Regions from separate parts of the Bradyrhizobium sp. 22 genome, predicted to be linked through region 2. Evidence: predicted binding sites of a transcription regulator. Region 2 holds the regulator's gene; each other region holds the start of a gene.
What was found. The regulator PhoB, encoded in region 2, activates phosphate uptake and scavenging genes when phosphate is short. The targets are predictions, from matches to a motif close to TGTCATNNANCTGTCAT.
Positions count from the first base shown of each region.

Region 1: the regulator PhoB is predicted to act here: its motif matches at 5,074-5,090, upstream of phnF (phosphonate metabolism transcriptional regulator PhnF).
Region 3: the regulator PhoB is predicted to act here: its motif matches at 3,549-3,565, upstream of K410_RS0122010 (DUF47 domain-containing protein).

Region 1 is NZ_KI519400.1:1,537,978-1,545,879, reverse strand. Features, by position in the region: gene phnC (phosphonate ABC transporter ATP-binding protein) at 1-7, shown strand, start outside; gene phnD (phosphonate ABC transporter substrate-binding protein) at 82-1,017, shown strand; gene phnE (phosphonate ABC transporter, permease protein PhnE) at 1,091-1,975, shown strand; gene phnE (phosphonate ABC transporter, permease protein PhnE) at 1,972-2,817, shown strand; gene K410_RS0132630 (IS110 family RNA-guided transposase) at 3,126-4,097, shown strand; gene phnF (phosphonate metabolism transcriptional regulator PhnF) at 4,311-5,039, opposite strand; gene phnG (phosphonate C-P lyase system protein PhnG) at 5,159-5,623, shown strand; gene phnH (phosphonate C-P lyase system protein PhnH) at 5,628-6,236, shown strand; gene K410_RS0132610 (carbon-phosphorus lyase complex subunit) at 6,240-7,343, shown strand; gene K410_RS0132605 (alpha-D-ribose 1-methylphosphonate 5-phosphate C-P-lyase PhnJ) at 7,340-7,902, shown strand, end outside.
Region 2 is NZ_KI519400.1:1,766,412-1,774,313, reverse strand. Features, by position in the region: gene pstA (phosphate ABC transporter permease PstA) at 1-783, shown strand, start outside; gene pstB (phosphate ABC transporter ATP-binding protein PstB) at 780-1,601, shown strand; gene phoU (phosphate signaling complex protein PhoU) at 1,613-2,329, shown strand; gene phoB (phosphate regulon transcriptional regulator PhoB) at 2,353-3,060, shown strand; gene K410_RS0133795 (GcrA family cell cycle regulator) at 3,290-3,799, opposite strand; gene K410_RS0133790 (aspartate aminotransferase family protein) at 4,269-5,477, shown strand; gene argF (ornithine carbamoyltransferase) at 5,477-6,412, shown strand; gene K410_RS0133780 (Hsp33 family molecular chaperone) at 6,689-7,708, shown strand.
Region 3 is NZ_KI519399.1:4,315,037-4,322,938, forward strand. Features, by position in the region: gene K410_RS0121995 (peptide chain release factor 3) at 1-1,321, opposite strand, end outside; gene sugE (quaternary ammonium compound efflux SMR transporter SugE) at 1,478-1,792, shown strand; gene K410_RS0122005 (inorganic phosphate transporter) at 1,785-2,792, opposite strand; gene K410_RS0122010 (DUF47 domain-containing protein) at 2,862-3,506, opposite strand; gene K410_RS0122015 (branched-chain amino acid ABC transporter permease) at 3,663-4,631, opposite strand; gene K410_RS0122020 (branched-chain amino acid ABC transporter permease) at 4,633-5,496, opposite strand; gene K410_RS0122025 (ABC transporter substrate-binding protein) at 5,562-6,782, opposite strand; gene K410_RS0122030 (ABC transporter ATP-binding protein) at 6,838-7,584, opposite strand; gene K410_RS0122035 (ABC transporter ATP-binding protein) at 7,577-7,902, opposite strand, start outside.

The DNA.
Region 1 (7,902 bases), 230 kb from region 2:
CGCCTGAGCGAAACCTGTTTCGCTGCAAGTCTTCTTTGCAAGTTTTTGCGTCAACCGACCCCAACCGATGAAGAGGGTAACATGATCACTCGCAGACTGGTCCTCGCCGGCGCCGCCGCGCTCGCGTTCACGACTTCAGCCCTGGCTGCCGATTGGAAGGCGAAATATCCCGAGCTGACCTTCGCGGTCGTGCCGGCCGAGAACGCCTCCGGCGTGACCGAGCGCTGGGCGCCGTTCATGAGCTATCTCTCCAAGGAGCTGGGCGTAAAGGTCACGTTGCGCATTGCCAACGACTACGCCGCCGTGATCGAAGGCCAGCGCGCCGGCAACATCCACATCGCGAGCTACGGCTCGGCCGCGTTCGCTCGCGCCCGCCTGACCGGCGTCAAGTCCGAGGCCTTCGCCAATGACGTCAACGCCGACGGCTCGACCGGCTATTATTCGGTGTTCTTCGTCAAGGCGAGCAGCCCCTACAAGACCCTCGATCAGCTCAAGGGCAAGAATCTCGGCCTGGTCGACCCGAACTCGACCTCTGGCAACAACGTGCCCCGCTTCGAGCTCGACAAGTTGGGTATCCATGACGCCGACAGCTATTTCGGCAAGGTCGTCTTCACCGGCAGCCACGAGAACGCGATGCTGGCGCTGGCGCAAGGCACGGTCGAGGTTGCCGCCAACCAATGGACCAGCGACGACGATTCCACGCTGGCGCAGATGCTGACCAAGGGCATGCTAAAGAATGCCGACGGATCGGCGATGAAGAAGGACGATTTTCGCATCATCCACAAATCGGCGCCAATCATCAATGGTCCCTATGCTTTCAACTCCGACCTGCCGGAAGATGCCAAGGCCGCCATTGTGAAAGCGTTCTTCGACGCGCCGACCAAGGACAAGGCCGCGTTCGATCGCCTCTCCGACGGCCAGAAGAAGGGCTTCCATCCCGCCACCACCAAGGATTGGGATGGCACGATCGAGTTGATCAAGTTCGTCGACGCCCTGCGTAAGAAGAAGGCGTCCTGAGTATCGCGACGATACCACTGGAGCCGGGTCGATCGACCCGGCTCTTTCTTTGACGGGACTTCATCTCAAGCCCATGACAACAGCGGTTTCGATCCTTCCCGAGCAGCAGCTCGCCGTGCTCAACGCCGCCTATCGGCAGGCGGTGGCACGCAGGCGGCTGCGCCTCCTGTTTGGAGCCTCGATGTTCGCCGCGGCGCTGGTTCTCGCCGCGGTCGGCGCGGAAGTGAATCTGCGCACGCTGTTCAGCTATTTCGGCAACTTCGTCAGCTATTTCGACCGCATTTTCACGCTCGACAGCGGCCAGCGGGTCTGGACCGACGTCGGCGAGTGGCTCTGGGGCTGGCGCAAATGGCTGAAGATGCTGGGCGAGACCCTGCTGATCAGCTACGTCGGCACGCTGATCGGCGCGATCCTCGCATTTGGCCTGAACTTCCTCGCCGCCGAGAACACCTCGCCCGCACCCTGGCTGCGCTTCGTCGTCCGGCGCCTGCTCGAATTCGCCCGCACCGTTCCGGGCATCGTGTTCGCGCTGGTGTTCGTGATCGCCTTCGGGCTGGGTCCGATGGCCGGCGTGCTCGCGATCGCGATCCATTCAACCGGTGCGCTCGGCAAGCTGTTCTCGGAGGTCGTCGAGAACGCCGACATGAAGCCGGTCGAGGGCATCCGCTCGACCGGCGCAAGCTGGCTGTCGTGCATGCGCTTTGCCGTGGTGCCGCAGGTGACGGCGGGCTATGCCAGCTACGCGCTGCTGCGTTTCGAGATCAACGTCCGCGAGGCCTCCGTCATGGGGTTCGTCGGCGCCGGCGGCATCGGCCAGGAGCTCGTCGTCGCCATTCGCAAGTTCTATTACTCGGATGTCAGCGCCATCCTGCTCACCATCATCGTCACCGTCTTCCTCATCGACATCAGCACGGGCTGGCTGCGCGGCCGCCTGTTCGGCAAGGAGGCGCGGACGTGACGCCGCACGAGGTCGATCCGCGAGAGCTTCGCGCCCGCTATCCCGACGTGTTCGATCGTCCCGCTTCGGCGCGGCTGGCGATGCCGGCGATGATCGTCGCGGCGTTCGCGATCCTGATTTACGGCCTGGTCGATCTCGACTTCTCGCCGTCGCGCTTCTTCGCCGGCCTCAGTCAGCTCGGCTGGATCACTTTGATGATGATCCCGCCGGATCCCGGTTCCTCGCTGCCGGTCTATCTCAAGGCGCTCGGCGAGACGCTGTCGATCGCGCTGCTCGGCACCACGCTGGCCGCCGTGTTCGCGCTTCCCGTCAGCCTGCTCGCAGCGCGCAACGTGGTGCCGTCGAGCATCCTGCGCTTCCCGGTTCGCCGCGTGCTGGATTCGATCCGCGGCGTCGACACCCTGATCTGGGCGCTGGTGTGGATCAATGTCGTGGGCCTCGGGCCGTTTGCCGGGGTGCTGGCGATCGCCGTGTCGGATTTCGGTGCGTTCGGCAAATTGTTCTCGGAGGCGATCGAGGGCGCCGATCAGAAGCAGGTCGAGGGCATCCGCGCCTCCGGCGGCAGTGCCCTGCACGAGATCCGCTTCGGCCTGATGCCGCAGGTGCTGCCCGTCATCGCCGGCCAGGTGCTATACTACATCGAGTCCAACACCCGCTCGGCGACCATCATCGGCATCGTCGGCGCCGGCGGCATCGGCCTGCAACTCGCCGAGCAGATCCGCGTGCTCGAATGGCAGAGGGTGTCGTTCCTGATCCTGATGATCCTGGTCGCGGTCGCCGCGATCGATTTCATCTCGGGCAAGCTGCGCTTTGCGATCATTGGACGACGGGCGGTGGCGTGAGCACAGGTGCTGTAGGGTGGGCAAAGGCGCGTCAGCGCCGTGCCCACGGATTTTCTCCGACATGATCAAGGTCGTGGGCACGCTTCGCTTTGCCCACCTTTGTATCAGCGCGCCGGCTTATAATGGGGCGTTCCGTGAGGAATGGCCCAGCCCGGGTGGCCGCCCGAGCTGGGTCGCCGTTCGATCGGATCGATGCCCACCGAAGCCTTGAGGGCTGTCAGACGTAGCAAGATCGCGATCGGCACTTCATCGGGACCCGGATGGTTGAACGAACTTCAGGTTCGCGTAACAAGGGAGGGTCGACGAAGATGGCCAAGCGTATCACGATGTGTGCCGGGATCGATACCGGCAAACGTAAGCTCGATGTTGCACTTGATGGTGGTTCGGAGCGGTTTCAGGCCGACAACACGCCGGATGGCCATAAAGTGTTGGTGGAATGGCTGCGGCAGCACAAGATCAAGCGGGTTGGGATCGAGGCGAGTGGCGGCTATGAGCAAGCTGTCGTCGCCGAACTGCGGCGGCAGCGGTTTGTGGTCGTCGTGTTTCAGCCGGCCCAGGTGCGCGCTTATGGCGTGTTCCAGCTGCAGCGAGCCAAGAATGACAAGATCGATGCCGCGCTGATTGCAGCCTGTACCGCCGCGGTCAAGAAGATCCACGCAGCTCCGGATCCCCGGTTGCAGCCCTTTGCCGAGCATCTGACGATGATCGACCAGATCACGGAGGACATTGCTCGGTTGAAGAACCGGATCGAGAGCTGCCGCAATATGCGGCTCCAGAAGCTGTGGAAGGAAGATATCGCCCGCCTGGCCAAGCGCGAGAGGGTCGAACTGAAGGCACTGGCCGCCGCAATCCGTGAGCATCGCGATCTTGCCAAGCGGCTCGCCTTGATCAACAGCATCGACGGTATTGGGCTGAAGACCGCCATGGTCATTCTGGTGCGGATGCCTGAGATCGGTCAGATCACGCGCGAACAAGCGGCCGCGCTGGCTGGCATTGCCCCTTACGACGACGACAGCGGCGATCGCTCCGGCGCTCGTCAGATCGCCGGCGGGCGTGACCGACTGCGACGTGCGCTCTTTGCTGCCGCGTTTCCCGCCTCATTCCGCTGGAATCCGCAGCTGATCGCGTTCTACGGAAGGCTGACCCGAGCCGGCAAGGAGCACAAACGCGCCTTGATCGCGTGTGCCAGAAAGCTGCTGATCTTCGCCAATACAGTCGTCGCTCGCGGCACGCCCTGGCAGAAAAAATTGCCTGAAGTCGCCGGCATACCAGCCACTTGATCGCGTTTCTTTGTTCGGCCGAAGCACCGTTTCTTCGTCCCGACCTGCCCTCACAAAGACGCCGCGCGCCGCGGCCGTCAAGGCTGGCCGTCGCGCCGGCCTCACCCCTGCCCCACTGCCGCCAGGCCACGCCTTGACGGCCGCAAGCACGGCGTCATGCTCACCGGCAAGCGGGCGCCGTTTAATGGTTGCTACGGCGCCATATTCGCGGAGCTACGACTCCACCAGAAACTCCACCCGCTCCGCCGCGAAGCGCGAATGCTTGGTCATCAGCGGCTTGCCGTGGAGATCGTGGTCGGTGGCGTCGACCACGAGGATCGGGCGTCCCAGCGCGAGATCCAGCCGCGCCGCGTCGGTGGCGTCCACGATGCCGGCGGTGATCCGGGTCGCGCCGCGGCGATAGTCGCGCACGCCGTAATGGGCGAGCAGCTTCGTCATCGAGCGCGTCGCCGCGAACACGGCGCCCGCATTCGGGAACAGCTCGGCCGACAGCCAGGTGGTGGAGACGCAGATCGGGGTGCGGTCGGCGAGGCGGATCGCTTCGATCCGCATCAAAGGCGCGCCGGTCTTCAGTCCCAGCTCCCGCGCGAGCTCGCGCGTCGCGATATCGTCGGTCGCCTCGATCAGCCGCCCATGGGGTTCGCGGCCGCCCGCGCCGACGATCTCGGAGAAGCGCGTGCGCGAGCGCAGGGGATAGGCGAGCTTCTGCGCTTCGACATAGGTGCCGCTGCCGCGCTCGGCGCGCACCAGGCCGCGCTCGGCGAGGGCGGCCAGCGCGCGCCGCACGGTGTGGCGGTTGACGCGATAGGTTTCGGCGATCTCCATCTCGCCCGGCAATTTGTCGCCGGCCGCGAAGCGGCCATCGGCGATGCCGCGCTCGATGCCGTCGGCAACGAGGCGCCACAGCGCGACGCCGGACGACGCAGTGTCTTGCATGCTCATATCGCCGGTCAGCCTAGCCCAGAAATCACGCACTTGTCACGAAACAGTCATGGCGCTCTCGTATGAAGTTGTCTATTATCATAGACAACTTCGATGCGGCAAGCTCCGTCAAAGGTTCGGTGAATCGGGTGACCCAGCACAACAACCAGCAAGCCCAGCGCAAGGCCGCGATGGCCGTGCTGGCGCACGCGGAGGCGGGCGAGATCGCCGCCCGCCTCCGCGACTTACGCATCCCTGACCATCAGGATCTGCGCGCGCCGGAAAATGGCCTCGTCATGCTGCGCGGCCGGGTCGGCGGCGACGGCGCACCCTTCAATCTCGGCGAGGCCACCGTGTCGCGCGCAGCCGTGAAGCTCGCGAGCGGCGAGGTCGGTTTCGGCTACACGCTCGGGCGTGACGGCGAGAAGGCGCGGCTGATCGCGCTGTGCGATGCGCTGGTGCAGTCCCGCGACTTCGGCGGCGCCGTGGAGCGGGATGTAATCGCGCCGTTGCGCGAGCAGCTTATGATTCGCCGCAAGCAGGCGGCGGCGGAGACCGCCGCCACGAAGGTTGATTTCTACACCATGGTGCGCGGTGAGGGGTGAGATCATGACCACGATTGCCGAATTGCCGCCGGGTTTCGCCGACAAGGTGCTGTCGGCGCAATCGACCTTTCGCTCGGTGATGGACGCGATGGCGCGGCCTGGCTCGGTCCATCGCATCGTGCCGATGGCGGGGGCGCCTGATACGATGATGCGCGGCACCGCCGCGATCGCGCTGACGCTGTTCGACCACGACACGCCGCTCTGGCTCGACGCGCGGATGGCGGCGAGCCCGGACGCGGCGAAATGGCTGAAATTCCACACCGGCGCGCCTTTGGTGCAGGATAGCTCGGTCGCGAGCTTCGCGCTGATCGGTGACGGCGCCGCACTTCCGCCGCTCGAACGCTTCGCGCTCGGGACCAGCGAATATCCGGATCGCTCCACCACGATCATCCTCCAGGTGGAGAGCCTCAACGCAGGCCGCAGCTTCGAGCTGCGCGGTCCCGGCATCGACGGCGCCGCGAGGCTCGAGGCGTCGATCAAGCCGTTCGATCTGTTCGAGCGCCTGCAGGTCAACGAGGCGTTGTTTCCGCGCGGCATCGATGTCGTGCTGGTCGCCGATGACGCCGTGGTCGCGATTCCCCGCACCACGCGCGTCGTGAGCAAGGGAAGCTGAAGCATGTATGTCGCAGTCAAAGGCGGCGAACGCGCCATCGACAACGCCCATCGCCTGCTCGCTCACAAGCGGCGCGGCGACCAAAGCGTTCCGGAGGTCACGCTCGACCAGATCTCGGAGCAGCTCGGCCTCGCCGTCGACCGCGTCATGAGCGAAGGCTCGCTCTACGATCGCGAGCTCGCGGCGCTGGCAATCAAGCAGGCGCGCGGCGATCTGATCGAGGCGATCTTTTTGGTTCGCGCCTTCCGCGCCACGCTGCCGCGTTTCGGCGCCAGCGAGCCGGTCGACACTGGTGCGATGCGGGTGCAGCGGCGGGTGTCCTCGACCTTCAAGGATATTCCCGCCGGCCAGATCCTCGGCCCCACCTTCGACTACACGCACCGCCTGCTCGATCCCTCGCTCGCGCAGGGATTTGCGCCGGAGACGCCGGCCACCGCCGATGCCTCCACCGCCCCGACGCCGCGCGTGACGGACATTCTCGGCCGCGACGGCTTGATCGAATCCTCGCCGCAGGCGGGGGAGGGCGCCGGCGTCGGCGATCTCACCCGCGAGCCGCTGAATTTTCCGGCGGACCGCGACCTGCGGCTGCAGAATCTGGCGCGCGGCGACGAAGGATTCCTGCTGGCGATGGGCTATTCCACCCAGCGCGGCTACGGCCGCAACCATCCCTTCGCCGGCGAGATTCGCTTCGGCGAGGTCGAGGTCGAGTTCTTCGCGGAAGACGCCGGCTTTGCCGTGCCGCTCGGCGCCATCGAGCTCACCGAGTGCCAGATGGTCAACCAGTTCAAGGGCTCCGCGACCGAGGCGCCGTGCTTCACCCGCGGCTATGGCCTCGCCTTCGGCCAGAGCGAGCGCAAGACCATGTCGATGGCGCTGGTCGATCGCGCGCTGCGCGCCCGCGAGCTCGGCGAGGAGGTGCGTGCCCCCGCGCAGGACGAAGAGTTCGTGATGTCGCATTCGGACAACGTCCAGGCGACAGGCTTCGTCGAGCACCTGAAGCTGCCGCATTATGTCGACTTCCAGTCCGAACTCGGCCTGCTGCGCAAGCTGCGGAAGGAGTTCGCGGAGGTACAAACGCCCGATGCCATGAAGGAGGCCGCGGAATGAACGCGCCGGCCTATAATTTCGCCTATCTCGACGAGCAGACCAAGCGGATGATCCGCCGCGCCATCCTCAAGGCGATCGCGATCCCCGGCTATCAGGTGCCGTTCGCCAGCCGCGAGATGCCGATGCCCTATGGCTGGGGCACCGGCGGCGTGCAGGTGACTGCCGCGATCCTGGGGCCTTCCGACGTGCTCAAGGTGATCGACCAAGGCTCCGACGACACCACCAACGCGATCTCGATCCGGAAATTCTTCGCCAAGACCGCGGGCGTCGCCACCACCACGGCGACGGAGGAGGCGACCGTGATCCAGACCCGTCACCGCATTCCCGAGGCGGCGCTGAGCGAGAACCAGGTGCTGGTCTATCAGGTGCCGATCCCGGAGCCGCTGCGCTTTCTCGAGCCGCGCGAGACCGAGACGCGGCGCATGCACGCGCTCGCCGAATACGGCCTGATGCATGTGAAGCTCTATGAGGACATCGCCCGGTTCGGCCACATCGCCACCGCCTACGCCTATCCGGTGAAGGTGAACGCGCGCTACGTGATGGATCCGTCGCCGACGCC
Region 2 (7,902 bases):
GCCGCCGCCTTCGGCGTCACCTGGCTCGCGCTGATCCTGGTCACGCTGCTCTACAACGGCCTCAGCGGCCTCAACGTGCAGATCTTCACCGCGGACACGCCGCCGCCGGGCTCGACCGAGGGCGGCCTGCGCAACGCCATCGTCGGCTCGGTCATCATGACCGTGATCGGCGTCGGCATCGGCGCGCCGCTCGGCCTGTTCGCCGGCACCTATCTTGCCGAGTACGGCCGCAACGACAAGCTGACCTCGGTGATCCGCTTCATCAACGACATCCTGCTGTCGGCGCCCTCGATCATCATCGGCCTGTTCATCTACGGCGCGGTGGTGGTGCCGATGCGGGGCTTCTCGGCGATCGCGGGTGCGCTGGCGCTCGCCGTGATCGTGATCCCGGTCGTGGTGCGCACCACGGAGGACATGCTGCTGCTGGTGCCGAACCCGCTGCGCGAAGCCGCCAGCGCGCTGGGCCTGCCGCGCTCGCTGGTGATCAAGCGGATCGCCTATCGCGCCGCGCGCTCCGGCCTCATCACCGGCGTGCTGCTCGCCACGGCGCGCGTCGCCGGCGAGACCGCGCCGCTGCTGTTCACCGCGCTGTCCAACCAGTTCTTCAGCCTCGGCCTCGACAAGACGATGGCCAACCTGCCGGTCACCATCAACAACTTCGTGCAGAGCCCCTATGCCTATTGGAAGCAGCTCGCCTGGAGCGGCGCGCTGCTGATCACCCTGACCGTGCTTGCCCTGAACATTGGCGCCCGCATCCTTGGTGCCGAGAGGACTGCAAAATGAGTGAAATGTCTGTTTCCGTCAGCGCGCCGACCGTTCACCCCGGCTCGCAGCCGCTGCCCGAGGCGCCTGCCAAGGTCACCGCGCGCAACCTCAACTTCTACTACGGTGAGCACCATGCGCTGAAGAACATCAATCTGGCGCTCGGCACTAACCGCGTCACCGCCTTCATCGGCCCGTCCGGCTGCGGCAAGTCGACCCTGCTGCGCATCTTCAACCGGATGTACGACCTCTATCCGGGCCAGCGCGCCACCGGCCAGCTGCTGCTCGACCACACCAACATTCTCGACCCCAAGCTCGACCTCAACCTGCTGCGCGCCCGGGTCGGCATGGTGTTCCAGAAGCCGACCCCGTTCCCGATGACGATCTACGAGAACATCGCCTTCGGCATCCGCCTCTACGAGAAGATCTCGAAGTCCGAGATGGACGACCGCGTCGAGAAGGCGCTGCGCGGCGGCGCGCTGTGGAACGAGGTCAAGGACAAGCTCAACGCCTCCGGCCTGTCGCTCTCCGGCGGCCAGCAGCAGCGCCTCTGCATCGCCCGCACCGTCGCGGTTCGGCCCGAGGTGATCCTGTTCGACGAGCCGTGCTCGGCGCTCGACCCGATCTCGACCGCCAAGGTCGAGGAGCTGATCCAGGAGCTGTCCGAGAATTACACGATCGCGATCGTCACCCACAACATGCAGCAGGCGGCGCGCGTCTCCGACAAGACCGCCTTCATGTATCTCGGCGAGCTGATCGAGTTCGACGACACCAGCAAGATCTTCACGTCGCCGACCGACCGGCGGACGCAGGACTACATCACCGGCCGGTTCGGCTGAGGAGACGCAACATGGGTACTGAACATACCGCAAAGGCCTTCGACACCGACCTCCAGGAGCTCACGCGCCTGGTCGCCGAGATGGGCGGCATCGCCGAGCGCATGATCGTCGATTCCGTCGATGCGCTGATCCGCCGCGACGTCGCGCTCGGCCAGCGCGTCGTCGCCATCGACGCCGATCTCGACGCGCTGCAGAAGCGCATCGAGGAACGCGCCGTGCTCACCATCGCCCGCCGCCAGCCGATGGCGGTGGACCTGCGCGAGATCGTCGGCGCCATGCGCGTTGCGACCGACCTCGAGCGCATCGGCGACCTCGCCAAGAACATGGGCAAGCGCGTCGCCGCGCTGGAGACCGACTTCCATCCGCTCAAGCTGTTCCGCGGCCTGGAGCACATGACCGACCTGGTGCAGCAGCAGGTCAAGAGCGTGCTCGATGCCTATGCCGCGCACGATCTGCCGGCGGCGATGGCGGTGTGGAAGGGCGACGAGGAGGTCGACGCGATCTGCACCTCGCTGTTCCGCGAGCTCCTGACCTACATGATGGAGGATCCGCGCAACATCTCGTTCTGCATCCACTTGATGTTCTGCGCCAAGAACATCGAGCGCATCGGCGACCACGCCACCAACATCGCCGAGACCGTGTTCTACATGATCGAGGGCCAGGCGATCACCGACAAGCGGCCGAAGGGCGACATGACCAATTTCGCCACGACGATCCCGAATACCTGAAGACCTCAAGGAGCGACGACAACATGGGCGCACGCATTATGGTGGTTGAGGACGAGGAAGCTCTCACTGAGCTTCTGCGTTACAACCTCGAAGGCGACGGCTATGACGTCGAGACGGTGATGCGCGGCGACGACGCCGACACCCGCCTCAAGGAACACATTCCCGATCTGATCGTGCTCGACTGGATGCTGCCGGGCCTCTCCGGCATCGAGCTGTGCCGGCGCCTCCGCACCCGGCCCGAGACCAAGCAGCTGCCGATCATCATGCTGACCGCGCGCGGCGAGGAGAGCGAGCGCGTGCGCGGCCTTGCGACCGGCGCCGACGATTACATCGTCAAGCCGTTCTCTGTGCCGGAGCTGCTCGCGCGCGTGAAAGGCCTGCTCAGGCGCGCCAGTCCGGAGCGGCTCGCGACCGTGCTGGCCTATGGCGACATCGAGCTCGATCGCGACAAGCGCCGCGTCGCGCGCTCCGGCCGCCCGATCGATCTCGGCCCGACCGAATATCGCCTGCTGGAGTTTTTCCTGGAGCATCCCGGCCGCGTGTTCTCGCGCGAGCAGCTGCTCGACAGCGTCTGGGGCCGCGACATCTACATCGACGAGCGCACCGTCGACGTCCATATCGGCCGCCTGCGCAAGCTGCTTAATCTCGGCCGCGAGCAGGATCCGATCCGCACCGTCCGCGGCGCCGGCTACGCGCTGGACGATCGCTTCGCCAAGGCGGAGCAGACGTAAAGCTCCAGCGAGAGCTGGTTTGGCGAGCTCGGCCGTCATCCCGGGGCGCGCGCAGCGCGAGCCCGGGACCCATAATCATAGGACGTGGTTTGGCGAAGACTCGAAGTCACCATCTCGCGCAACAATTGCGCCCTGTGGTTATGGATCCCCGCGTTCGCGGGGATGACACCGAGTTGGTTGAGGCGCCGTCGTGTGACGGCTGCCGTCTTTACGATCAGCTAAATCTCGCTCAGCGCGTCGGCTTCGGTGCCGCGCGGCGGCGATCCGCCGCCGGCTGATACGCCACGCGCGAGTGCTGGGCGCAATAGGGCAGGCCGGACAGCGCCTTGCCGCCGCAGAAGAAGAAATCCGGGCTCGAGGGATCGCCGACCGGCCAGTGGCAGGTCGCCTCGTTCAATTCGAGCAGCGACAGCCGCTGGCTCATCGGCACCACGTTGTCGTAGGTGACGGGTTCGGCCTCGACCTCGACCTCGAAGGCCTGCGCCAGCGCGGTGTTGCCGCGCGCGATCGGGCGGCTCACCCGCATCATGTGCTGGGCGGGACGCGCCTTGCGCGGCCGGGGCGCGGCCGACGAAGGGCTCTTGGCGCGGCCGGACAGGCCGAGCCTGTGCACTTTGCCGATCACGGCATTGCGGGTCACATTGCCGAGCTCTGCTGCGATCTGGCTGGCCGACAATCCGGCCTCCCAGAGCTTTTTCAGCTGCTCGACGCGATCGTCGGACCAGGTCAAAACCGTCATTGCACCCTTTCCCTCGCCGCGCGGTTGCCATCCTGGCGGTCCGTGCGGCGAATGCCTAAGCCTCGAAAAACCCGTGCCGCTCGAATCCCTTAGGGCTCGCCGGGCGCGCAACTGACGCCCGAACGTTTACGCCGGTACATGAGGACTCTTGGGATCAGAACTGCCGCACGAGATGTCGTATCTGACAAGCCAAACGCTACAATATGGCGTGACTCGCGCGCAAGAGTCCGCCGACTCGCTTCCACATGTTCCGTGGTGAAAAACCCGCAAAATCGCCACCGCAAGACTACGGAATCACCGTTTCACCACCGTTTCCTGGGGCTTTCGGGCGGCATTGACACCCGTTTCACCAGGCCTAAGATAGTTGTGCGTGCCGCCCTTAAAAGGCGGCACGTTTCGTTTTCCGGGCCGGTGGATGGTGCGTTGCGCAATGCACGCCTCACACCGTCCGCAACATCATGTGGCCGTCATGACTAACAGCGCAGCCCCGCATTTGCTCCCCGTTTTCGCCAGGGCCAACCTCGGTTTCGAGCGCGGCGAAGGCTGCTGGCTGATCGCGACCAATGGCGATCGCTATCTCGATTTCACCTCGGGCGTCGCCGTCAATGCGCTCGGCCATTGCCACCCGCATTTGATCGAGGCGTTGCAGGAGCAGGCGACGAAGCTGTGGCACATGTCGAACCTGTTCCAGAGCCCGGACGGCGAGAAGCTCGCCGCGCGCCTGTGCCACGAGAGTTTTGCCGACCTGGTGTTCTTCTGCAATTCCGGCGCCGAGGCGCTGGAGGGCGTGATCAAGCTGGTGCGCCATCATCACTTCTCCAAGGGGCACCCGGAGCGTTACCGCATCATCACGTTCGAAGGCGCCTTCCACGGCCGCACGCTGGCGACGCTCGCTGCGACCGGATCGGCAAAATATCTCGAAGGGTTCGGTCCGCCGATGGATGGCTTCGACCAGGTGCCGCATGGCGACCTCGAAGCCGTCAAGAAGGCGATCGGCCCCGACACCGCCGGTATCCTGATCGAGCCGATCCAGGGCGAGGGCGGCGTGCGTTCGGCACCGCCCGCTTTCCTCAAGGCGTTGCGCCAGCTTTGCGACGAGAAGGGCCTGCTGCTCGCCTTCGACGAGGTGCAGACCGGCATGGGCCGTGCCGGCGATCTGTTCGCGTATCGGCGCACCGGCGTCACGCCCGACGTGATGTCGCTGGCGAAGGCGCTCGGCGGCGGCTTCCCGATCGGCGCCGTGCTGGCGACCGCGGACGCGGCGGCCGGCATGGGGCCCGGCTCGCACGGCTCGACCTTCGGCGGCAATCCGCTGGCGATCTCCGCAGCCAACGCCGTGCTCGACGTCATGCTCAAGCCCGGCTTCTTCGACCACGTGCAGAAGATGTCGCTGCTGCTCAAGCAGAAGCTCGCCTCCGTGATCGACCGTCACCCCGACATCGTCAGCGAGGTGCGCGGCGAGGGCCTCCTGATCGGCATCAAGGCCGTCGTGCCCTCGGGTGACCTGGTCGCCACCTTGCGCGACGAAAAGCTCCTGACCGTCGGGGCCGGCGACAATGTCGTGCGCTTCCTGCCGCCCTTGATCGTCACCGAAGCCGAGATCGAGGACAGCGTCGGACGGCTGGAGCGTGCCTGCGCCGCATTGTCGGCCGGCCAGAGCAAGCGGGCGGCAAGCTGATGAGCAAGTCGCCGACCAAGACGCCGAAGCACTTCCTCGACATCAACGAGCTCCCGCTGTCGGAGCTCAAGCGCATGCTCGCCGCGTCGAGCGCGATGAAGGCGAAGCAGAAGGCGCATCAGCCGGTCCGGCCGCTCGAGGGCAAGACGCTGGCGATGATCTTCGAGCGACCCTCGACGCGGACCCGGGTGTCGTTCGACGTCGGCATGCGCCAGCTCGGCGGCGAGGCGATCATGCTCACCGGTGCCGAGATGCAGCTCGGCCGCGGCGAGACCATCGCCGACACCGCGCGCGTGCTGTCGCGCTATGTCGACGCCATCATGATCCGCATCCTCAATCACGATGCGTTGCTGGAGCTTGCGGCCAACGCCACCGTGCCCGTCATCAACGGCCTGACGCGGCGCTCGCATCCCTGCCAGGTGATGGCCGACCTCATGACCTTTGAGGAGCATCGCGGCCCGATCGAGGGCAAGACGGTGGCCTGGACCGGTGACGACAACAACGTTCTGGCGTCCTGGGCGCACGCCGCCGAGCGCTTCAAGTTCCAGCTCAACGTCGCCACCCCTCCGGAGCTCGCGCCGAAAAAGGCGATGCGCGACTGGATCAAGGCGACCGGCGCGCCGATCGTGCTCGGCACCGATCCGGAAGCCGCCGTGCGCGGCGCCGATTGCGTCGTCACCGACACCTGGGTGTCGATGGGCGACAAGGAAGGCGAGCATCGCCACAACGTGCTCAAGCCCTACCAGGTCAACGGCAAGCTGATGTCGCTCGCCAAGCGAGACGCGCTGTTCATGCATTGCCTGCCCGCCCATCGCGGCGAGGAGGTCACCGACGAGGTGATCGACGGCCCGCAATCGGTCGTGTTCGACGAGGCCGAAAACCGCCTGCACGCGCAGAAGGGCATCTTGGCCTGGTGCTTCGACGCGGTGAAGTAGCCCGGGCGAAAAAGCAGTGGCTGCGGTGGCCGCCGCATCCACCATTGTCGTCCCGGACAAGCGCCGCACAGCGGCGCGCCGATCCGGGACATAACCACAGGCCGTGGTTTGGCGAGGACTGGGAGTTGCCACCTCGCAGGATGACGTGGTTATGGGTCCCGGGCTCGCGCGCTGCGCGCCCCGGGACGACACCGGGTTTGCTGTAGCGTTGTGCACCCTCATCGCATCGGGAACGCGCCCCTTCCATTTCCCACCTCCGACCCCAGATAGAGCGCCATGGTTTCCCAATCTCCTGACATGAAGACCGGGTCCGAAGGCCCGGTTCGCGCGCCATCCGCAGTTCCGATCGATGACGCCGTGCTGCCCTACGAGGTCGATGCGCTCGACGTGCGCGGGCGCCTGGTGCGGCTTGGCCCGGCGCTCGACGACATCCTGACCAAGCACGATTATCCCGCGCCCGTCGGCAAGCTGCTCGGCGAGGCCATCGTGCTGACGACGCTGCTCGGTTCGGCACTGAAATTCGAAGGACGCTTCATCCTCCAGGCCCAGACCGACGGTCCGGTGTCGTTCCTGGTGGTGGACTACCAGGCGCCGGATCGCCTGCGCGCCTATGCCCGCTTCGATGCCGCGCGTCTCGGCGAGGCCCAAGAATCCGGCATGCGTTCCGGCGCGCTGCTCGGCCGCGGTCATCTCGCCATGACCATCGACCAGGGCCCCGACATGAGTCGCTACCAGGGCCTGGTCGCGCTCGACGGCGGCAGCCTGGAAGACGCCGCCCACGAATATTTCCTGCGCTCCGAGCAGATCCCGACCAAGGTGCGTCTGGCGGTCGGCGAGGAATGGCGCTCCAGCGACGGCGGCAAGCATCGCTGGCGCGCCGGCGGCATGCTGATGCAGTTTCTGCCGAAGGCGCCGGAGCGCGCGCGGCAGGCGGACTTGCATCCCGGCGATGCCCCTGACGGCGTCGAGGTTCATGCCGTCACCGAGGACGATGCCTGGGTCGAGGCGCGTTCGCTGATCGAGACGGTCGAGGACGTCGAGCTGATCGATCCCGAGCTGTCCGGCGAGCGGCTGCTGTTCCGCCTGTTCCACGAGCGCGGCGTGCGCGTGTTCAATCCGCTGGTTCTTAAGGCGCAGTGCTCCTGCTCGCGCGATGCGGTCGCCGCGATGCTCAAGAGCTTCTCGCCCGACGATCGCGCCGCGATGGTCAAGGACGACAAGGTGGTCGTGACCTGCGAGTTCTGCTCGTCGGTCTATCAATTCACCCCGCACGAGGCCGGCGTGGAAGACGCGTGAGCGACATCGTCGCCTCGTAGCCCGGATGGAGCGAAGTGTAATCCGGGGCCGCTCGCCCGGCATCTCGCATCGTCCCGGATTACGCTTGCGCTCGATCCGGGCTACGGCACCGTGCCTGTGTCGGCCTCTGTCAATCCATCAGCGCGAAAATATTCCACTTTACCGAAATTCGGAAATGGCGTATGTGTCGCTCA
Region 3 (7,902 bases), on a different contig from region 2:
CGCCGTCGCGCGGGCGGAACACCTGCACGACGCCCTCTTCCGACATCTGCTGCAGCGCTTCCTTCAGCTTCTTGGCCTTCATCGCGTCGGTGAGCCGCACCCGGCGGACGATTTCCGGCGCGAAGCTCGGCACGCCGACGAAGTTGAAATCCTCGCCCTCGGTCAGGGTGTCGCCGATGCGCAGCGTGCCGTGATTGGGAATGCCGACGACGTCGCCGGCGAAGGCTTCGTCCGCGACCGAGCGGTCCTGGGCGAAGAAGAATTGCGGGCTCGACAGCGGCATGCTCTTGCCGGTGCGCACCAGCTTGGCCTTCATGCCGCGGCTGAGCTTGCCGGAGCAGAGGCGCGCGAACGCGATGCGGTCACGGTGGTTCGGATCCATGTTGGCCTGGATCTTGAACACGAAGGCGCTCATGCGCGGATCGGTGGCCTCGACCCTGCGCTGGTCGCTGTCCTGCGCGCGCGGCGAGGGCGCGAACTTGCCGAGGCCTTCCAGGAGGTCGCCGACGCCGAAATTGCGCAGCGCGCTGCCGAAATAGACCGGCGTCAGATGGCCTTCGCGGAACGCCTCGAGCTCGAACGGCTTTGATGCCGCCGTGACGAGCTCGAGCTCGTCCTTCACGGCAGCGACGTCGAGATTGGCGTTGAGCTTGGCGAGCTCCTCGATTGCGATCTGCTGCGCCGCACCGGTCTTGGCGCCGCCGCCTTCGAGCAGGCGCACGCCGCCATTGACGACGTCGTAGGTGCCGAGGAAGTCGCGGCCGCGGCCGACCGGCCAGGTCATCGGCGTGGTATCGAGCGCCAGCGTCTTCTCGATCTCGTCGAGCAGCTCGAACACGTCGCGGCTCTCGCGGTCCATCTTGTTGATGAAGGTGATGATCGGGATGTCGCGCAGGCGGCACACCTCGAACAGCTTGCGGGTGCGCGCCTCGATGCCCTTGGCGGCGTCGATCACCATGACGGCGGAATCGACCGCGGTGAGCGTGCGATAGGTGTCTTCCGAAAAGTCCTCGTGGCCCGGCGTATCCAGCAGGTTGAAGACGAGGCCCTCGAACTCGAAGGTCATCACCGAGGTCACGACCGAGATGCCGCGCTCGCGCTCGATCTTCATCCAGTCGGAGCGGGTGTTGCGCCGCTCGCCCTTGGCCTTGACCTGGCCGGCGAGATTGATGGCGCCGCCGAACAGCAGCAGCTTCTCGGTCAGCGTGGTCTTGCCGGCGTCGGGATGCGAGATGATCGCAAAGGTGCGCCGCCGCGCCACTTCAGCGGCAAGCGGGGAACGGGCCGGCGATTCGGCTGTGGTGATGGCGATGTCGGACATGGCGGGAGCGTGTGGCAGGGAAAACGGGCCTGATCAAGCCTCATTTGGTGATTGCAGAGCCATTCGGCCAGCCCCATATCGCCTTTCGGGAAGGACGGCCTTCCGTTTCTCAGCACCTCAGCCGCGGGGACGACCCTGCCTGAATGGAGGGTCGTCATGGCCTGGAGCATCCTGTTCGTCGCCGGGCTTCTCGAGATCACCTGGGCGATCGGCCTGAAATACACCGAGGGTTTTACCAGGCTTGTTCCGTCCGTCGTCACGCTGGCGGCCATGGCCGGCAGCGTCGTCCTGCTCGGCCTCGCGCTCAAATCGCTGCCGGTGGGAACCGCCTATGCGGTGTGGACCGGGATCGGCGCGGTCGGCACCGCGACGCTGGGCATCGTCCTGTTCGGGGAGCCGGCCACGGCGCTGCGGCTTGCCAGCATCGGCCTGATCGTCGCCGGGATCGTCGGGCTGAAGCTCGTCACTTGACGAAGAGCTGGACCGCCCACCAGGTCAGCGCCGCGACGATGCCCGACGCCGGAATCGTGATCACCCAGGCATAGACGATCGAGCTTGCCACGTTCCAGCGCACCGCCGAGACGCGACGGGCCGCGCCGACGCCGACGATGGCGCCGGTGATGGTGTGCGTGGTCGAGACCGGGACTCCGAGGAAGGTCGCCATGAAAAGGGTCGCCGCGCCGCCCGTCTCGGCGCAGAAGCCCTGCATCGGCGTCAGCTTGGTGATGCGCAGGCCCATGGTGCGGACGATGCGCCAGCCGCCCATCAAGGTGCCCAGCGCCATCGCCGCCTGGCACGACAGCACCACCCAGAACGGCACGGAGAAGTCGCTGCCGAGATGGCCCTGCGAATACAGCAGCACGGCGATGATGCCCATGGTCTTCTGCGCGTCGTTGCCGCCATGGCCGAGCGAATAAAGCGAGGCGGAGGCGAACTGCAGGATGCGGAAGGCGCGATCGACCGCGAATGGCGTCGAGCGCACCGAGGCCCAGGACACGATCGCCACCAGCATCATCGCGAGCAGGAAGCCGACCAGCGGCGACAGCACGATCGCCAGCACCGTCTTGGACAATCCAGTCCACACCGCAGCCGAGATCCCGGCCTTGGCCATACCGCCGCCGACGAGCCCGCCGATCAGCGCGTGCGAGGACGAGGACGGGATGCCGAGCGCCCAGGTCACCAGGTTCCAGACGATGGCGCCGACCAGCGCGGCGAAGATCACCTGGGGATCGACGATCGCGGGATCGATGATGCCGGTGCCAATGGTCTGGGCGACGTGCAGCCCGAACACCATGAAGGCGATGAAGTTGAAGAACGCGGCCCAGAACACCGCGAATTGCGGCCGCAGCACGCGGGTGGAGACGATGGTGGCGATCGAATTGGCGGCGTCGTGCAGGCCGTTCAGGAAGTCGAACAGCAGCGCGACGGCGATCAAGCCGACCAGGATGGGAAGACCCAACGCTGCATCCACGGCAAGGCCCTACTAAAGCTTGCGCATGATCTGAGCGGAAAACCGCTGCACACTTTTCCGGATCATGCGCTACACCTGCTCGATGACGATGCTGTTGATCTCGTTCGCGACGTCGTCGAAACGGTCGGCCACCTTCTCAAGGTGGTCGTAGATCTCGACGCCGACGATGAAGTCCATCGCATTGCCGTCGCGGTGCTTGAGGAACAGCTCCTTCAGCCCGATGTCGTGGAGATCGTCGACGCGGCCCTCCAGCTTGCCCAGCTCTTCCGTGATCGCGGTGAGCATGGCCACGTTCGGGCCGATCGATTGCATCAGCGGCAGTGCACGGCCGACCAGATTGGCGCATTCGATCAGAAGCCCGCCGATCTCACGCATCGGCGGCTCGAAAGTGCGGACCTCGAACAGCATCACGGCCTTGGCGGTCTGCTGCATCTGGTCGATGGCGTCGTCCAGCGAGGTGATCAGGTTCTTGATGTCGCCGCGGTCGAACGGTGTGATGAAGGTGCGGCGCACCGCCGTCAGCACCTCGCGGGTGATGTTGTCGGCGTCGTTCTCGAACTGGTTGACGCGCTGGCAATAGACCGGCGTCTCCTCGCCCCCGTTGAGCATGCCCTGGAGCGCGATCGAGCCCTGGATCACCGTCTGGGCATGTCGGTCGAACAGGTCGAAGAACCGTTCTTCCTTGGGCAGGAAAGCACGAAACCATCGCATCATGGGGAGTGGCTACCGGTTGGAAAATGGCCCGGCCCGAGGGGCCGTCATCGAACTGTCATAAACCATTTTCGCGCCGCGTGCGTGTCATCTCACGCCCGCGGAGCCGGATCATCCACCGCTTTCACGCGGCAAGTAAATTGACCTTAAATCAATTACTTAGAGTGATCTGCGGAAGTAATGCGCGATTTCACCGACGACGCCGCGGCGGAAGGTGAGCACGCAGACCACGAAGATCGCGCCCTGGATCACCGTCACCCATTGGCCGAAACCCGCCAGATATTGCTGCATGGCGATGATGACGAAGGCGCCGACCACGGGGCCGAAGATGGTGCCGAGGCCGCCGACCAGCGTCATCAGCACGACCTCGCCGGACATCGACCAATGGACATCGGTGAGCGAGGCGTTCTGCGCCACGAACACTTTCAGCGCACCGGCAAAACCGGCCAGCGTGCCTGAAAGCACGAAGGCCAGGAACTTGTACTGGTCGGTCCGGTAGCCGAGCGAGATCGCCCGCGGCTCGTTCTCGCGGATCGCCTTCAGCACCTCGCCGAACGGCGAGTTGATGATGCGGAAGATCAGGAGGAAGCCGGCGAGAAACCCGGCCAGCACGACGTAATACAGCACCGTCGGCTTCGACAGATCGAAGATGCCGAACATGTGTCCCTGCGGAATGCCCTGGATGCCGTCCTCACCGTGGGTGAACGGGGCCTGGAGGTAGATGAAGTACAAGAGCTGCGACAGCGCCAGCGTGATCATCGAGAAGTAGATGCCCTGGCGGCGGATCGAGATGTAGCCGGTGATGAGCGAGAGCGCGAACGCCGCGGCGATGCCGACGAGGATGCCGAGCTCGGGCGGCAAGGCCCACACTTTCAGCGCATGCGCGCTGCAATAGCCGGCGGTGCCCAGGAACATCGCGTGGCCGAACGACAGCAGGCCGCCATAGCCGATCAAGAGGTTGAAGGCACAGGCGAGCAGCGCAAAGCACAGCGCCTGCATGACGAAGAACGGGTAGACGCCCGTGAACGGCACCGTCGCGAGCAGCAGCGCCATCACCACGAAAACGATCATCTCGTCGCGCATCGCGCGAGGGGTCACCGGCAGCGTGTCGTCCGTCAGGGTTGTCATATCAGGCCGCCCTTCCCGTCAATCCCGTTGGCTTCACCAAGAGCACCAGCACCATCAGCACGAACACGACGGTGTTGGAGGCCTCGGGGTAGAAATATTTGGTCAGACCCTCGATCACCCCGAGCGCGAAGCCGGTGATGATGGAGCCCATGATCGATCCCATGCCGCCGATCACGACCACTGCGAACACGACGATGATGAGGTCGGCGCCCATCAGCGGCCGCACCTGGTTGATCGGCGCCGAGAGCACGCCGGCGAGCGCGGCGAGGCCCACGCCGAGACCGTAAGTGAGCGTGATCATGCGCGGCACGTTGATGCCGAACGCGCGCACCAGGGTCGGATTTTCAGTGGCGGCGCGCAAATATGCGCCGAGTTGGGTCTTCTCGATCAGGAACCAGGTCGCAAGGCACACGACCAGCGAGAACACGACCACCCAGCCGCGATAGATCGGCAGGAACATGAAGCCGAGATTCATGCCGCCCTTGAGCTGGTCCGGAATGGCGTAAGGCAGGCCGGACGAGCCGAAATAGTTTTGGAACACGCCCTGCACGATCAGCGCGATGCCGAAGGTCAGGAGCAGGCCGTAGAGATGATCGAGCCCGGTCAGCCATTGCAGCATGGTCCGCTCGAGGATCATGCCGAAGATGCCGACGATGATGGGCGCAAGCAGCAGCGCCCACCAATAATTGATGCCGCCGAGGTTCAGCAGGAAATAGGCGACGAAGGCGCCCATCATGTAGAGCGCGCCATGGGCGAAATTGATGATGTTGAGCATGCCGAAGATCACGGCAAGCCCGAGACTGAGCAGCGCGTAGAACGAGCCGTTGATCAGTCCCACCAGTAGCTGAGCGTAAAGAGCCTGCATCGATCAATCTCGTACCCGGTCGCGTTATGCCAATTCATTCTGCCGCGCCCGCGGGCGCGGCCAACTCACTTCTTCACCAGCGGACAGGCGCTTTCCGACAGCGGCCGGAAAGCCTGCTCGCCGGGGGTCGTGCCGATCAGCTTGTAATAGTCCCACGGCCCCTTGGATTCCTCGGGCTTCTTCACCTCGAAGAGATAGGCCGGATGCAGCTTGCGGCCGTCGGCGCGGATCGTGCCCTTGCCGAACAGCGCGTCGTCCGTCGGCATCTCCTTCATCTTGGCGACGACCTTGGCGCCGTCATGCGGATTGCCACCCATGGCCTCCAGCGCCTTGAAATAGTGCAGCAGGCCCGAATAGACGCCGGCCTGCACCATCGAAGGCATCGCCTTGTTCTTCATGCGCTCGGAGAAGCGCTTGGAGAACGCGCGCGTCCCGTCGTTCATGTCCCAATAGAAGGTCTCGGTGAAGTTCAGGCCCTGCGCCACCTTCAGGCCGAGCGCGTGCACGTCGGTGATGAAGAGCAGCAGGCCCGCAAGCTTCTGGCCGCCGGAGACGATGCCGAACTCCGCCGCCTGCTTGATCGTGTTGGTGGTGTCGCCGCCGGCATTCGCCATGCCGATGATCTTGGCTTTGGACGCTTGCGCTTGAAGCAGGAACGACGAGAAGTCGGCGGTATTGAGGGGATGCTTGACGTTGCCGATCACCTTGCCGCCCGATTTCAGCACGACCGCGGCAGTGTCGCGCTCGAGGGCATGGCCGAAGGCGTAGTCCGCGGTCAGGAAGTACCAAGTGTCGCCGCCCGACTTCACCAGCGCCTGCCCCGTGCTGTTGGCCAGCATGTAGGTGTCATAGACCCAGTGGACCGTGTTCGGCGAGCACTGCGCGTTGGTGAGATCCGACGTCGCTGCGCCGGTGTCGATCAGGATGGAATTCTTCTCCTTGACGACATTGTTGACCGCCAGCGCAACGCCGGAGTTGAGGACATCCATGAAGATGTCGACCTTCTCGACGTCGATCCATTGCCGGGCGATCGTGGAGCCGATGTCGGGCTTGTTCTGATGGTCCGCGGAGATCAGGTCGAGCTTCCAGCCCTTGGCCGCGAGGCCGGAATCCTCGATCGCCATCTGCGCGGCGACGGTCGAGCCGGGACCGCCGAGGTCGGCATAGAGTCCCGAATTGTCGGTCAGCACGCCGATCTTGATGTTCTTGTCCTGCGCGACCGCGGCACCTGCCGAACCGAAGGCCAGGGCTGTGCCGAGCAACATTGCCGAAATGCCGTGCTTCATGATCCGCTCCCCAGTATGGCTTTAATAGCTACTCTCGATGGTCCGGCCTGCACAGCTACACGCCGAGATAGGTGTGGAGCTTGTCCATGTTGGCGGCAAGCTCGGCATTGGAAAATCCGTCAATGATCTTGCCATGCTCGACCACGTAATAGCGGTCGGCGACCGTGGAGGCGAAGCGGAAATTCTGCTCGACCAGGAGGATCGTGAAGCCCTCCTTCTTGAGCCGCGCAATGGTGTGGCCGATCTGCTGGATGATGACGGGCGCAAGGCCTTCGGTCGGCTCGTCCAGCATCAGGAAGCTCGCGCCGGTGCGCAGGATGCGCGCGATCGCGAGCATCTGCTGCTCGCCGCCGGACAGCTTGGTGCCCTGGCTGTTGAGCCGCTCCTTCAGGTTCGGAAACAGCTCGAATATCTGTTCGAGCGGCAATCCGCCTTCACGGACCACCGGCGGCAGCATCAAGTTCTCGCGCACGTCGAGACTGGCGAATATGCCCCGCTCTTCCGGGCAGAACGCGATGCCCATGCGCGCGATCTTGTCGGAGCTCGCGCGGATGATCTCCTGGTTGTTGAACTTCACCGAGCCGGTACGCTTGCCGATGATGCCCATGATCGACTTCAGCGTGGTCGTCTTGCCGGCGCCGTTGCGCCCGAGCAGGGTGACGACCTCGCCCGCGTTCACGTCGAAGTTGATCCCGTGCAGGATGTGGGACTCGCCGTACCAGGCTTCGAGGTTGCGGACTTGAAGGATGTTTCCGCCGGTCGCAACCTTGGCCGGAGCCTCGGCCATCGCAGTGTCAGGCATGCCCGGCTCCCAAATATGCTTCCTTGACGCGCTCGTCCTTGGTGAGCTCGCTGTAATGACCTTGCGCGAGCACCTGCCCGCGCGTCAACACGGTGATGATGTCGGAGAGGTTGGCCACGACGCTCAGATTATGCTCGACCATCAGAATGGTATATTTCGCGGAGATGCGCTTGATCAGCGCCGCGATCTTGTCGATGTCCTCGTGGCCCATGCCGGCCATCGGCTCGTCCAGCAGCATCATCTCCGGGTCGAGCGCGAGCGTGGTTGCAATTTCGAGTGCACGCTTGCGGCCATAGGGCATCTCGACCGCGGGCGTGT